3 regions of the Variovorax sp. KBS0712 genome follow, and region 1 is predicted to be linked to each of the others. Evidence: predicted binding sites of a transcription regulator. Region 1 holds the regulator's gene; each other region holds the start of a gene.

Region 1 (3,247 bases):
GCGCCGTCGGCGATGAAGAGCTTGTTGTGCATGCGGCGGTTGACGCGGCTGAAGTCGAACAGCGACGCGGTGAAGCGCTTGAGCAAGCTGCCGCGCCCGGCCGGGAACGGGTTGAACAGGCGCAGCTCCACGTTCGGCGTGGCGGCCAGGCCGAGCAGCAGCTCGTCTTCGCCGGACGTGTACAGGTCGTCCATCAACAGGCGCACGCGCACGCCGCGCTGGGCCGCATCGCGCAGGGTGCGCAACAGGTAGCGGCCGGTCTCGTCGTTCTCGATCTGGTAGTACTGCACGTCGAGCGTGCGCTGCGCGCGGCGCGCCAGCTGCAGCCGCGTGTCGAAGGCGAAGTCGCCGCCGGGCATCAGGCGAAAGCCGCTGAGGTCGGGGTCGGGCTGCGAGCCCAGCGCGATCTTGCCGAGCGCGGTGTCGGCCGAGACGGCGATGGCCTTGGTGGGCGGGCGCGGTGCCTCGTCGGGCAGCGTGGCGCAGCCGGCAAACAGCAGCGCCGCCGCGATGACGACCACCCAATGCCCACAGCGCGACAGCAGGCGGCTCGTCATCGTCGGTCTTCTACAGGGCCTTGCGCAAGTTGGCGGGCGCGATGCGCAGCGCTTCGCGGTACTTGGCGACGGTGCGGCGCGCGCACTCGATGCCCTGCTCTTTCAGCATCTCGGAAATCTGGCTGTCGGACAGCGGCTTCTTGATGCTTTCCGAACTCACGAACTGCTTGATCAGCGCGCGCACCGCGGTGCTCGACGCGTTGCCGCCGGTCTCGGTGCCCAGCGCCGAGCCGAAGAAGTACTTGAGCTCGACCGTGCCGAAGGGCGTGGCCATGTACTTGGCGGTGGTCACGCGCGAGATGGTCGACTCGTGCAGGCCCAGCTCGTCGGCGATCTCGCGCAGCACCAGCGGGCGCATGGCCAGCTCGCCGTGCACGAAGTAGCTCTTCTGGCGCTCGACGATGGCGTTGCTCACGCGCAGGATGGTGTCGAAGCGCTGCTGGATGTTCTTGATGAACCAGCGCGCCTCCTGCAGCCGCTGCGACAGCGCCTGGCTGCCCTCGCCCTTGTGCGACTTGAGCGCACCGGCGTAGATGTCGTGCACACGCAGGCGCGGCATGACCTCGGGGTTGAGCATGACGCGGAACTTCACGTTGGTGCCGCGCCCGGTCTTGGTGACGATCACGTCGGGAATGACGATGTTGCGTTCGACGTCGACAAAGCGGCGGCCCGGCTTGGGCTCCAGGCGCGCAATGATCTGCAGCGCAGAGCGCACCAGCTCTTCGTTGGTGCGCGTGAGCGTGGCCAGGCGCTTGAAGTCGCGCCGCGCGAGCAGCTCCATCGGCTGCTTGCAGATCGCGATGGCGGTCTTGCGGATGAGCGCTTCGGCCTCGGTCTCGTCTTCGCTGGCGAGCGCCTTCAGCTGGATGCTCAGGCATTCGCCGAGATCGCGCGCGCCGACGCCCACCGGCTCCAGGCTCTGCAGCAGGCCCAGCGCCACCTGGAAGTGGTGCACGAGGTCGTCGAACTGGTCGTTGTCGTCGCCCGCCAGGCCCGAGGCCAGCGCGGGCAGCGAGTCTTCGAGGTAGCCGTCGTCGTTGAGCGACTCGATCAAAAAGCGCAGCGCGGCGCAGTCGTTTTCGTTCAGGCGCAGGCTCAGCGCCTGGCGGTGCAGGAAGGACTGCAGCGACTCCTGGCTGCGCGCGAGTTCGGTGGCATCGGCGCGCTCGTCGTCGCCCAGGTTGTTCTGGCGCGCGGGCGCGTCGCTGCCCCACTCGCTGTCGTCGGGCGCCATGTCGACGGTGCCGTCGCCTTCCCAGTCGGGCTCGCGCTCGGCGATCTCGGCGGCGGGGCCGTCGGTGTCGGGGGTCGAGGAGGTGGTGTCGCTGGACGTGGAGGAAGTGCTGGCGGCGGACGGCGTGAACTCGGCCTCCCCCTCGCCCGCGTCGTCGCGCGGCACCGGCGCGTCGGCCGTGTCCAGCCCGAACTCCTCGCGCGCCGCTTCTTCCGCGGTGCGTTCGAGGAACGGGTTCTCGTCCAGCATCTGCTCCACTTCCTGGCTCAGTTCGAGCGTGGAGAGCTGGAGCAGGCGAATGGACTGCTGCAGCTGTGGCGTCAGCGCCAGATGCTGCGAGACGCGAAGGGACAGCCCTTGCTTCATGGAGACCCGACCCTCCCTTACATCCGGAAGTGCTCGCCCAGGTACACCCTGCGTACCTCGGCGTTGTCGACGATCTCCGAGGGTGTGCCTTGTGCCAGCACGTGCCCGTCGCTGATGATGAACGCGTGATCGCAGATGCCCAGCGTCTCACGCACGTTGTGGTCGGTGATGAGCACGCCGATGCCGCGCTCTTTCAGGAAGCTGATGATCCGCTGGATCTCGATCACCGCGATCGGGTCGATGCCGGCGAAGGGCTCGTCCAGCAGGATGAAGCGCGGCTGCGTGGCCAGCGCGCGCGCGATCTCGACGCGGCGGCGCTCGCCGCCCGACAGCGCGAGCGCGGGCGAATCGCGCAGATGGTCCACGCGCAGGTCGGCCAGCAGGTCGGCCAGGCGCTCTTCGGTGTGCTGCTTGGTCAGCGGCATCATGCGGCCGTTGGCGTCGGGCTCGCGCTGCAGCTCGAGCACGGCGCGCACGTTTTCCTCGACCGTGAGCTTGCGGAAGATCGAGGCTTCCTGCGGCAGGTAGCTCAGGCCCATGCGCGCGCGGCGGTGGATGGGCATGTGGGCGATGGGCTCGCCGTCGATGGTGATCTCGCCGGCGTCGGCGCGCACCAGCCCGACGATCATGTAGAACGAGGTGGTCTTGCCCGCACCGTTGGGGCCGAGCAGTCCGACGACCTCGCCCTTTTGCACATCGAGCGAGACGTCTTTCACGACCGTGCGGCTGCCGTAGCTCTTCTTGAGGCCGCGCGCCACGAGGCGGCTGCCCGGAATGCCGTCGGCGGTCTGGGTTCCTGCGGTTTCGATCACTTGCGCCCTTCCCCTTCGGTGCCGCCCAGCGTGGTGCTCGGGCGCAGCCCGGCGCCGGGCGCGGGGGTGGGAGCCGGAGCCGCGGGCTTCTTGCCGCCGGCCGCGGGTGCGGAGCCGGGCGCCGCCGGGGCCGGCGTGGCCTTCGGCGTGAGGATGGCCTTGACGCGACCGCCGCCGCCCGCCGAGACGCCGGCGTTCGGCGGCACGAGGGAACCGTTGACGGTGTAGGTGTCGTTGCTCTGGTCGTAGACGATCAGCGCGCCGCTGCTTTCGTCGTT
Region 2 (3,247 bases), on a different contig from region 1:
GACACGGCGCCGCTCAAGAAATCCATCTTGGCAACTCTCGGGCACGGTTTCGTTGCAGGGGATGCTGGAGTCATGCATGCCGCGCGAACGGTCCAGCAGTGGGCGATTGTCAGCAATGAAGCGCGCCAGTCCTTCTGCGCTGCCTGTCATGCCCATCGGAGCACGAAGCGCTTGCCAGTCGAAATGCTCGACAAACTCTGGCCCGTGCAACTCGTTGTGCATGAAGTTGTATGCGAGCGGCGAGTCCGCTTGATCCATGTAGCCGATGCCGTATTGCGACAAGCGCATGTCCTGCTCCAACGCGCTCCATAAGCTGCGGCCCGCGTGCCGTTCATAAGCGACTGCAGCCAAACAGTAGCCCAAGTTCGAATAGGCATGGCGAGAGCCCGGTGTGAATTGAAGCTGCGCCTGTGCCAGCTCTTGCACCTGGCCGGGACACCAAGGCTTTTTGTCGTTGATGACCATCGGGTCCTCGGCGCGCATGCGGTCGAAGCCGGCGGAATGATTCAGGAGATGGCGGATCTGTATCTGCGCAATGTGCGGGTCTCGAAAAGGAGGACCCAGGTCCAGCACGGCTGCCAGCGGCTGGTTCAGCCAATCTGCTTGACCATGAACCACGCCAAAAAAGGTGACGATCTTTGACAAGCTGGCCAAGCGAAAGTTGGAGCCAGGTGTCACGCGTTGGCTGACAAGGGGATAGCGCTCCCAACCGTTGACACATCCCGATCGACTGCCAGCCTTGTCGACGAACACGAGCTGATTTGCGGGAGAGTCAAGCCGGGTGGGCAACTGGCGGGCCAACTCTTGAAGCCAACTGGGAGCATGGGCATCGCATCGAGTCGAAAGTGCGGACAAATGCCCTGTGATTGGATAAGCCCAGCGTCTGACCATGTTGCGATCTGTCTCCCATGCGAACCAGGGGAGAAAGATCGCACTGATGAGCACGACGTAAAGACAGATGCGAGTCTTTTTACGCATGACGTGAAAAGAGCGCCCTAAAGGGCGCTCTTTCATTTGCTAGATCGGAAAGCGAGGTAGTGTTACTGAGTAGTGCCGCTGCCGCCACCGGTGCCGCCACTGGTAGCAGCCGTGCTGGACGCGCAGCCAGCGGGGCGGTACTTCGACTCAACGGTGGTCGAGCAAGACCACGTGCCCGAAGCAGAGAGGCGCGTCCAAGTCAGCGTCTTCGTGCTGATTGCCGCAGCTGCATTGCCGCCGAAAGTGGCAATGAGCGAACCGTTATTGGTGGCACTGCCAAGGTCGGCTTTAAGGCCCTTGCTAATTTCAACTCCAGCACCCAGCAGATTGCTCGCGGTCGAGCCGAGATTGCACTCAGTATTGGTAGGCGTAGCAGTCGACGCAACAACCGTCAGCTTGCCATCCAAGATGCAAGCCTCTGCCGCAGTGCGCAGCGAGGCAACTTCAGACATGACGCGCGCAACTTGCGATTTGGCCACGTACGTCTGATATTGGGGAATGGCGATGGCAGCCAAGATACCGATGATCGCCACAACGATCATCAATTCGATCAGGGTGAAACCCTTTTGCACATTGCGTGCGATAGAACGACGGTTCATTCATTAACTCCAGGTTGGTTTGTAAAGCCCGGGAACCAGCCCGGAGCGGGATCACTTCCGCAGCATCCGTGCCACCCGGTTTCCCCACCCTGCAGCCCTCGATCGGGCCGACTTTGGTTACAAGATGGTTACATGATGTGACACAACTCGCACTCAGATGCCGATTGTGTCGACAAATTTGTCATGCCCGACCAGGCCCTGTCAGAAGGTCAGCACCCCATCCGCCTTGAGCCAGCGGATGTCCCGCTGCGCCAACCCGGCCACCTCCCGACCCGCCAGCATCTCGATCTGGCTCATGATTTCTTCGGTCTCTGCGGGCTTGGTGTGGGTGATGTAGATCGGGTATTGCTTGCCCGGATCGATCTGCGCCAGCTCGTGCGCCAGCGCCACCGGCGACAGGTGCAGGCTGCGTTCGGCCAAAGCCTCCTCGCGGGAGCTGAAGGCGGTCTCGATGACCAGCATCGCCACGTCGATCGCGTTGATGCGCTCCCAAAACGGCGGGTTGCGCTCGGTGTCGCCGCTGAAGACCCAGTGGGCGCCGCCTTCCGCCCGGCGGATGGCGAAGCCGCAGGCCGGCACGGTGTGGACGGCCGGCAGCACCTCGATCAGCTTGGGGGCGTCGCTGCCCAGCTCGAGGCGTTGCCCGACCGTGATCTCGTGGAAGCTCACGAAGGGCGATTCGGGGCTGGGAATGCGTTCGAAATTCGGCCAGATGACGTTGTTGAATACATGCGCCCGAAGCGCGTCGATGGTGGCGGCCAATGCATGCACGCGCAGGGGCCGGGCGCGGCGGCTGCCGACGGCGTCGAGCATCAGGGGCAGGGCGGCGATGTGGTCGAGGTGCGAGTGGGTGAGCACCACGTCGTCGATGGCGGCCATCTCGTCGAGGGTGAGGTCGCCGACGCCCGTGCCGGCGTCCACGAGCAGGTCCGCATCGACCAGGAACGAGGTGGTGCGGCAGTCCTTGGCGATGGCGCCCGAGCAACCCAGCACGCGAACCTGCATTGTGGAAGACCCCTTGTATGCGTCTGTCGTCATTTGGTGTCGAACCGGGTGGCGCCGTCCCAGTCCGGGTCCTGCGGGCGAAGCGCCATCGAGGCTAAACGCTGGGCGTAGAGCTGGTAAAGGACTTTTTTCGCATCCGCGGCGAGCAGGGGAGCCAGCAAGTTCCGGCCCAGCGCCCAATCCTGCCGGCGGTAGGCGGCAAGCACCTGGCTCCAGCGGTCGAGTTGCTGCCGTGTGTCCTGCGACTCGGCCGCAGCTTCCGGCACGAGCGGGGTGTAGATGGCGACGGCCTGGGCCTTGCCCTTGACGCGCACGCTGTCGAGTTCCTGCCAGACGAACCCGGGCGCCGCCTCGCGGGTGGCGCCGCTGGCCACGATCTCGACCCCGTAGTGTCCGCTCAGGCCCTCCAGCCGGGACGCGAGATTGACCGCGTCGCCGACCACGGTATAGCTGCGGCGCGCGGTCGAGCCCATGTCGCCGACGCTCATGAGGCCGCTGTTCAGGCCGATGCCGGCGCTGATTTCGGGGCGGCCGTTGGCGCGGTGCTGGCGGTTGATGTCGTGCACGGCGGCGGCCATGTCGATCGCCGCCTGCACGGCGAGCGCGGCATGGCCGGGCGTGTCGATGGGCGCGCCCCAGAAGGCCATGACGCAGTCGCCCATGTA
Region 3 (3,247 bases), on a different contig from region 1:
CCCACGAGCAGCGCGCCGGCCAGGCCCGGGCCGCGCGTGTAGGCCACCACGTCGATCTCGGCCAGCGAGCGCCCGGCCTCGGCCATGACGGCTTCGGTGAGCGGCAGCACGCGGCGGATGTGGTCGCGGCTGGCCAGCTCGGGCACCACGCCGCCGTAGGCCTGGTGCATGGCGATCTGGCTGTGCAGCGCGTGCGAACGCAGCAGCGGCAGCGCGTCGCCGTGCGACTCGACCAGCGCCACGCCGGTCTCGTCGCAGGATGATTCGATTCCCAACAAGAGCATGGCGCCGAGTGTAGGGGCCGCCCGCCGGCGGCGCCCGCGAAGGGGCAAGCGAGGCACGGAAGTTGCACGAGCGGAAGGCGCTCCTTCTGCGCCCCCACGAATGACTTCCGGCCTGAGCTTCCTGATCGCCGCGCGCCGATGCGAGATCGACGCGCTGGACCAGCTCGCGCGCACCAGCGAGCTGGTCGGCGCCATCGGCCGGCTCGTGCATGCGCTGCAGCGCGAGCGCGGCATGTCGAATGTGTTCCTGGCCTCGCACGGCGGGCGCTTTGCCGACCAGCGTGGTCCGCAGATCGCCGAATGCCTGGCGCTCGAGCAGCAGGTGCGCGCCGGCTTCGACCGGCTCGAGGCCGAGCACCACCGCGCGGTGGGCGCCGGCCACGGCGCGCGCCTGTTCAGCCGCATCGCCTGGGTGCTGCCCGGCCTGGACGCCCTGCCCGCGCTGCGCCGGCGCATCGACGCGCTCGAACTCCAGCCGGCCCAGGCCGTGGCCGCCTTCGCCAAGCTGGTGGCCGGCCTGCTGGCGGTGGTGTTCGAGGCGGCCGACGGCGCCACCGACCCCGAGATCTCGCGCCTGCTGGTGGCGATGTTCAACTTCATGCAGGGCAAGGAGTTCGCCGGCCAGGAGCGTGCCTTCGGCGCCGCCGCGCTCGCGCTGGGCCGGGGCGACGATGCGCAGCGCCAGCAGTGGCGCCACCTCATCGAGTCGCAGGAGCGCTGCTTCCAGGTGTTCATCGATTTCTCGGGCGACGCGGTGCGCACGCTGTGGCACGACAGCCAGTCGGACGCCGTGCTCGCCGAACTCGAGCGCCTGCGCCGCAAGGGCGCCACCTCGGTGCCGGCCGACGCGCTGCTGAGCCAGGCCTGGTTCGACTGCTGCACGCGGCGCATCGACGCCATGCAGACGGTCGAGAACCGCCTCTCGGCCGACCTGCGCGCGCTGTGCGACCACAAGACCGCCCAGGCGCGCAGCGAGCTGGCGGCCTACCGGCAGCTGCTCGGCACGCTGGCCCCGCAGGCCGGCGGCGCCCTTTTCTTCGACGATGCCCAGCAGGCGCAGGACGCCACGCCGGCGCAGCTCGGGCGCCACCTCGAGCGCTCGGTGCTCGACATGGTCCAGGAGCAGTCGCAGCGCCTGCAGGCCATGAGCGACGAGCTCGACACCGTGCGCGCCTCGCTCAACGAACGCAAGATCGTCGAGCGCGCCAAGGGCCTGCTGATGGCGCACCGGCGCCTGAGCGAGGCCGAGGCGCACAAGATGCTGCGCCAGACCGCCATGAACCAGAAGCGCCGCCTCGTCGACGTGGCCGAGTCGATGCTGGCCATGGCCGACTACCTGCCGCTCGAGCCTGCACCGCGGCGCTGACCCGGGCCGCTTGGATTGGTGCAGCGCACAACAGTTGTGCGTCGCCCCGTTGTGCCGGCTGGCAGGAACTTTTCCCTGCGCCGGCGCGCCCTGCCAGCTATCTTTTCCATAGTTCCCACCAGCGGCTTCGGGCTGGCACACCGCTTGCATGGAGCTTGTCACAGACCGCAAGGTCTTCAGGCAGGTTGCACCCAACGGCGGGTGCGGCCCACCGAACCGGACAAAGGCGTCCCCATCCCGCAAGGGCTCGTTCACGAGCAGCCCCTGCGCGGTGCGGACGCCTTTTCGTTTTTGTCTTTCACTTCTGGAGCCCCGCCCATGTCCGATCTGCTGCTGAAAACCAAACTGAGCCGGCGCCGCGTGCTGCAGGCCGCCGCCCTCGGCGCCGTGGGCATCGACCCCGCGCTGCGCGCCGCCGTCTGGGCCCAGGGCTCGGACAAGCCCGAAAAAGAAGAAGTGAAGATCGGCTTCATCCCGCTGACCGATTGCGCCAGCGTGGTGATGGCTTCGGTGCTGGGCATCGACAAGAAGTACGGCGTGAAGATCGTGCCGAGCAAGGAAGCCAGCTGGGCCGGCGTGCGCGACAAGCTCGTGAACGGCGACCTCGACATGGCGCACGTGCTCTACGGCCTCGTGTACGGCATGCACCTGGGCGTGAGCGGCCCGAAGAAGGACATGGCCGTGCTCATGACCCTGAACAACAACGGCCAGGCCATCACGCTGTCGAAGAAGCTGGCCGACAAGGGCGCGGTCGATGCCGCCTCGCTCGCCAAGCTCATCGCCAAGGAAAAGGGCGAGTACACCTTCGCCCACACCTTCCCCACCGGCACGCACGCCATGTGGCTCTACTACTGGCTCGCCTCGGCCGGCATCGATCCGTTCAAGGACGTGAAGAACATCACCGTGCCGCCCCCGCAGATGGTGGCCAACATGCGCGTGGGCAACATGGACGGCTACTGCGTGGGCGAGCCCTGGGGCCAGCGCGCGATCATGGACGGCATCGGCTTCACCGGCATCACGACGCAGGACATCTGGAAGGACCACCCCGAGAAGGTGCTGGGCTGCACCGCGGAGTTCACGAAAAAGTACCCGAACACCGCGCGCGCCGTCACGGCCGCGATCCTCGAGGCCGGCAAGTGGATCGACACCGGCCTGCAGAACAAGAACAAGATGGCCGAAACCATTGCTGACAAGAGCTACGTCAACACCAGCGTGGACGCCATCAACCAGCGCATCCTGGGCCGCTACACCAACGGCCTGGGCAAGAGCTGGGACGACCCCAACCACATGAAGTTCTACAACGGCGGCGCCGTGAACTTCCCGTACCTGTCGGACGGCATGTGGTTCCTCACGCAGCACAAGCGCTGGGGCCTGCTGAAGGAGCACCCCGACTACCTGAAGGTGGCCACCGAGATCAACCGCATCGACATCTACAAGCAGGCCGCCGCCGCCACGCAGACGCCCGTGCCCAAGGACGTGCTGCGCACCAGCAAGCTCTTCGACGGCACGGTCTGGGACGGCAAGGACCCGAAGAAGTACGCCGAGTCTTTCAAGCTCCATGTCTGAGGAGAAACGCACCATGGTCAGCGCTGTCTTC

What was found. The regulator sigma-54, encoded in region 1, starts transcription at its own class of promoters, with help from an activator protein. The targets are predictions, from matches to a motif close to TGGCANGNAANCTGCTTT.
Region 2: FFI97_RS32535 (pilin) is a predicted target of sigma-54. The motif match lies at 1,634-1,651, and genes of this name have one in related genera.
Region 3: FFI97_RS02315 (CmpA/NrtA family ABC transporter substrate-binding protein) is a predicted target of sigma-54. The motif match lies at 1,784-1,801, and genes of this name have one in related genera.

What each region holds. Positions count from the first base shown of each region.
Region 1 covers NZ_VCCD02000002.1:1,556,378-1,559,624, forward strand. Annotated here, with positions in the region: gene FFI97_RS24235 (phospholipase D family protein) at 1-557, opposite strand, end outside; gene rpoN (RNA polymerase factor sigma-54) at 568-2,157, opposite strand; gene lptB (LPS export ABC transporter ATP-binding protein) at 2,175-2,969, opposite strand; gene lptA (lipopolysaccharide transport periplasmic protein LptA) at 2,966-3,247, opposite strand, start outside.
Region 2 covers NZ_VCCD02000005.1:398,608-401,854, forward strand. Annotated here, with positions in the region: gene FFI97_RS32530 (serine hydrolase) at 1-753, opposite strand, end outside; gene FFI97_RS32535 (pilin) at 1,041-1,577, opposite strand; gene FFI97_RS32540 (3',5'-cyclic-nucleotide phosphodiesterase) at 1,779-2,582, opposite strand; gene FFI97_RS32545 (CHASE2 domain-containing protein) at 2,612-3,247, opposite strand, start outside.
Region 3 covers NZ_VCCD02000001.1:518,417-521,663, forward strand. Annotated here, with positions in the region: gene tsaD (tRNA (adenosine(37)-N6)-threonylcarbamoyltransferase complex transferase subunit TsaD) at 1-284, opposite strand, end outside; gene FFI97_RS02310 (nitrate regulatory protein) at 385-1,650, shown strand; gene FFI97_RS02315 (CmpA/NrtA family ABC transporter substrate-binding protein) at 1,969-3,216, shown strand; gene ntrB (nitrate ABC transporter permease) at 3,230-3,247, shown strand, end outside.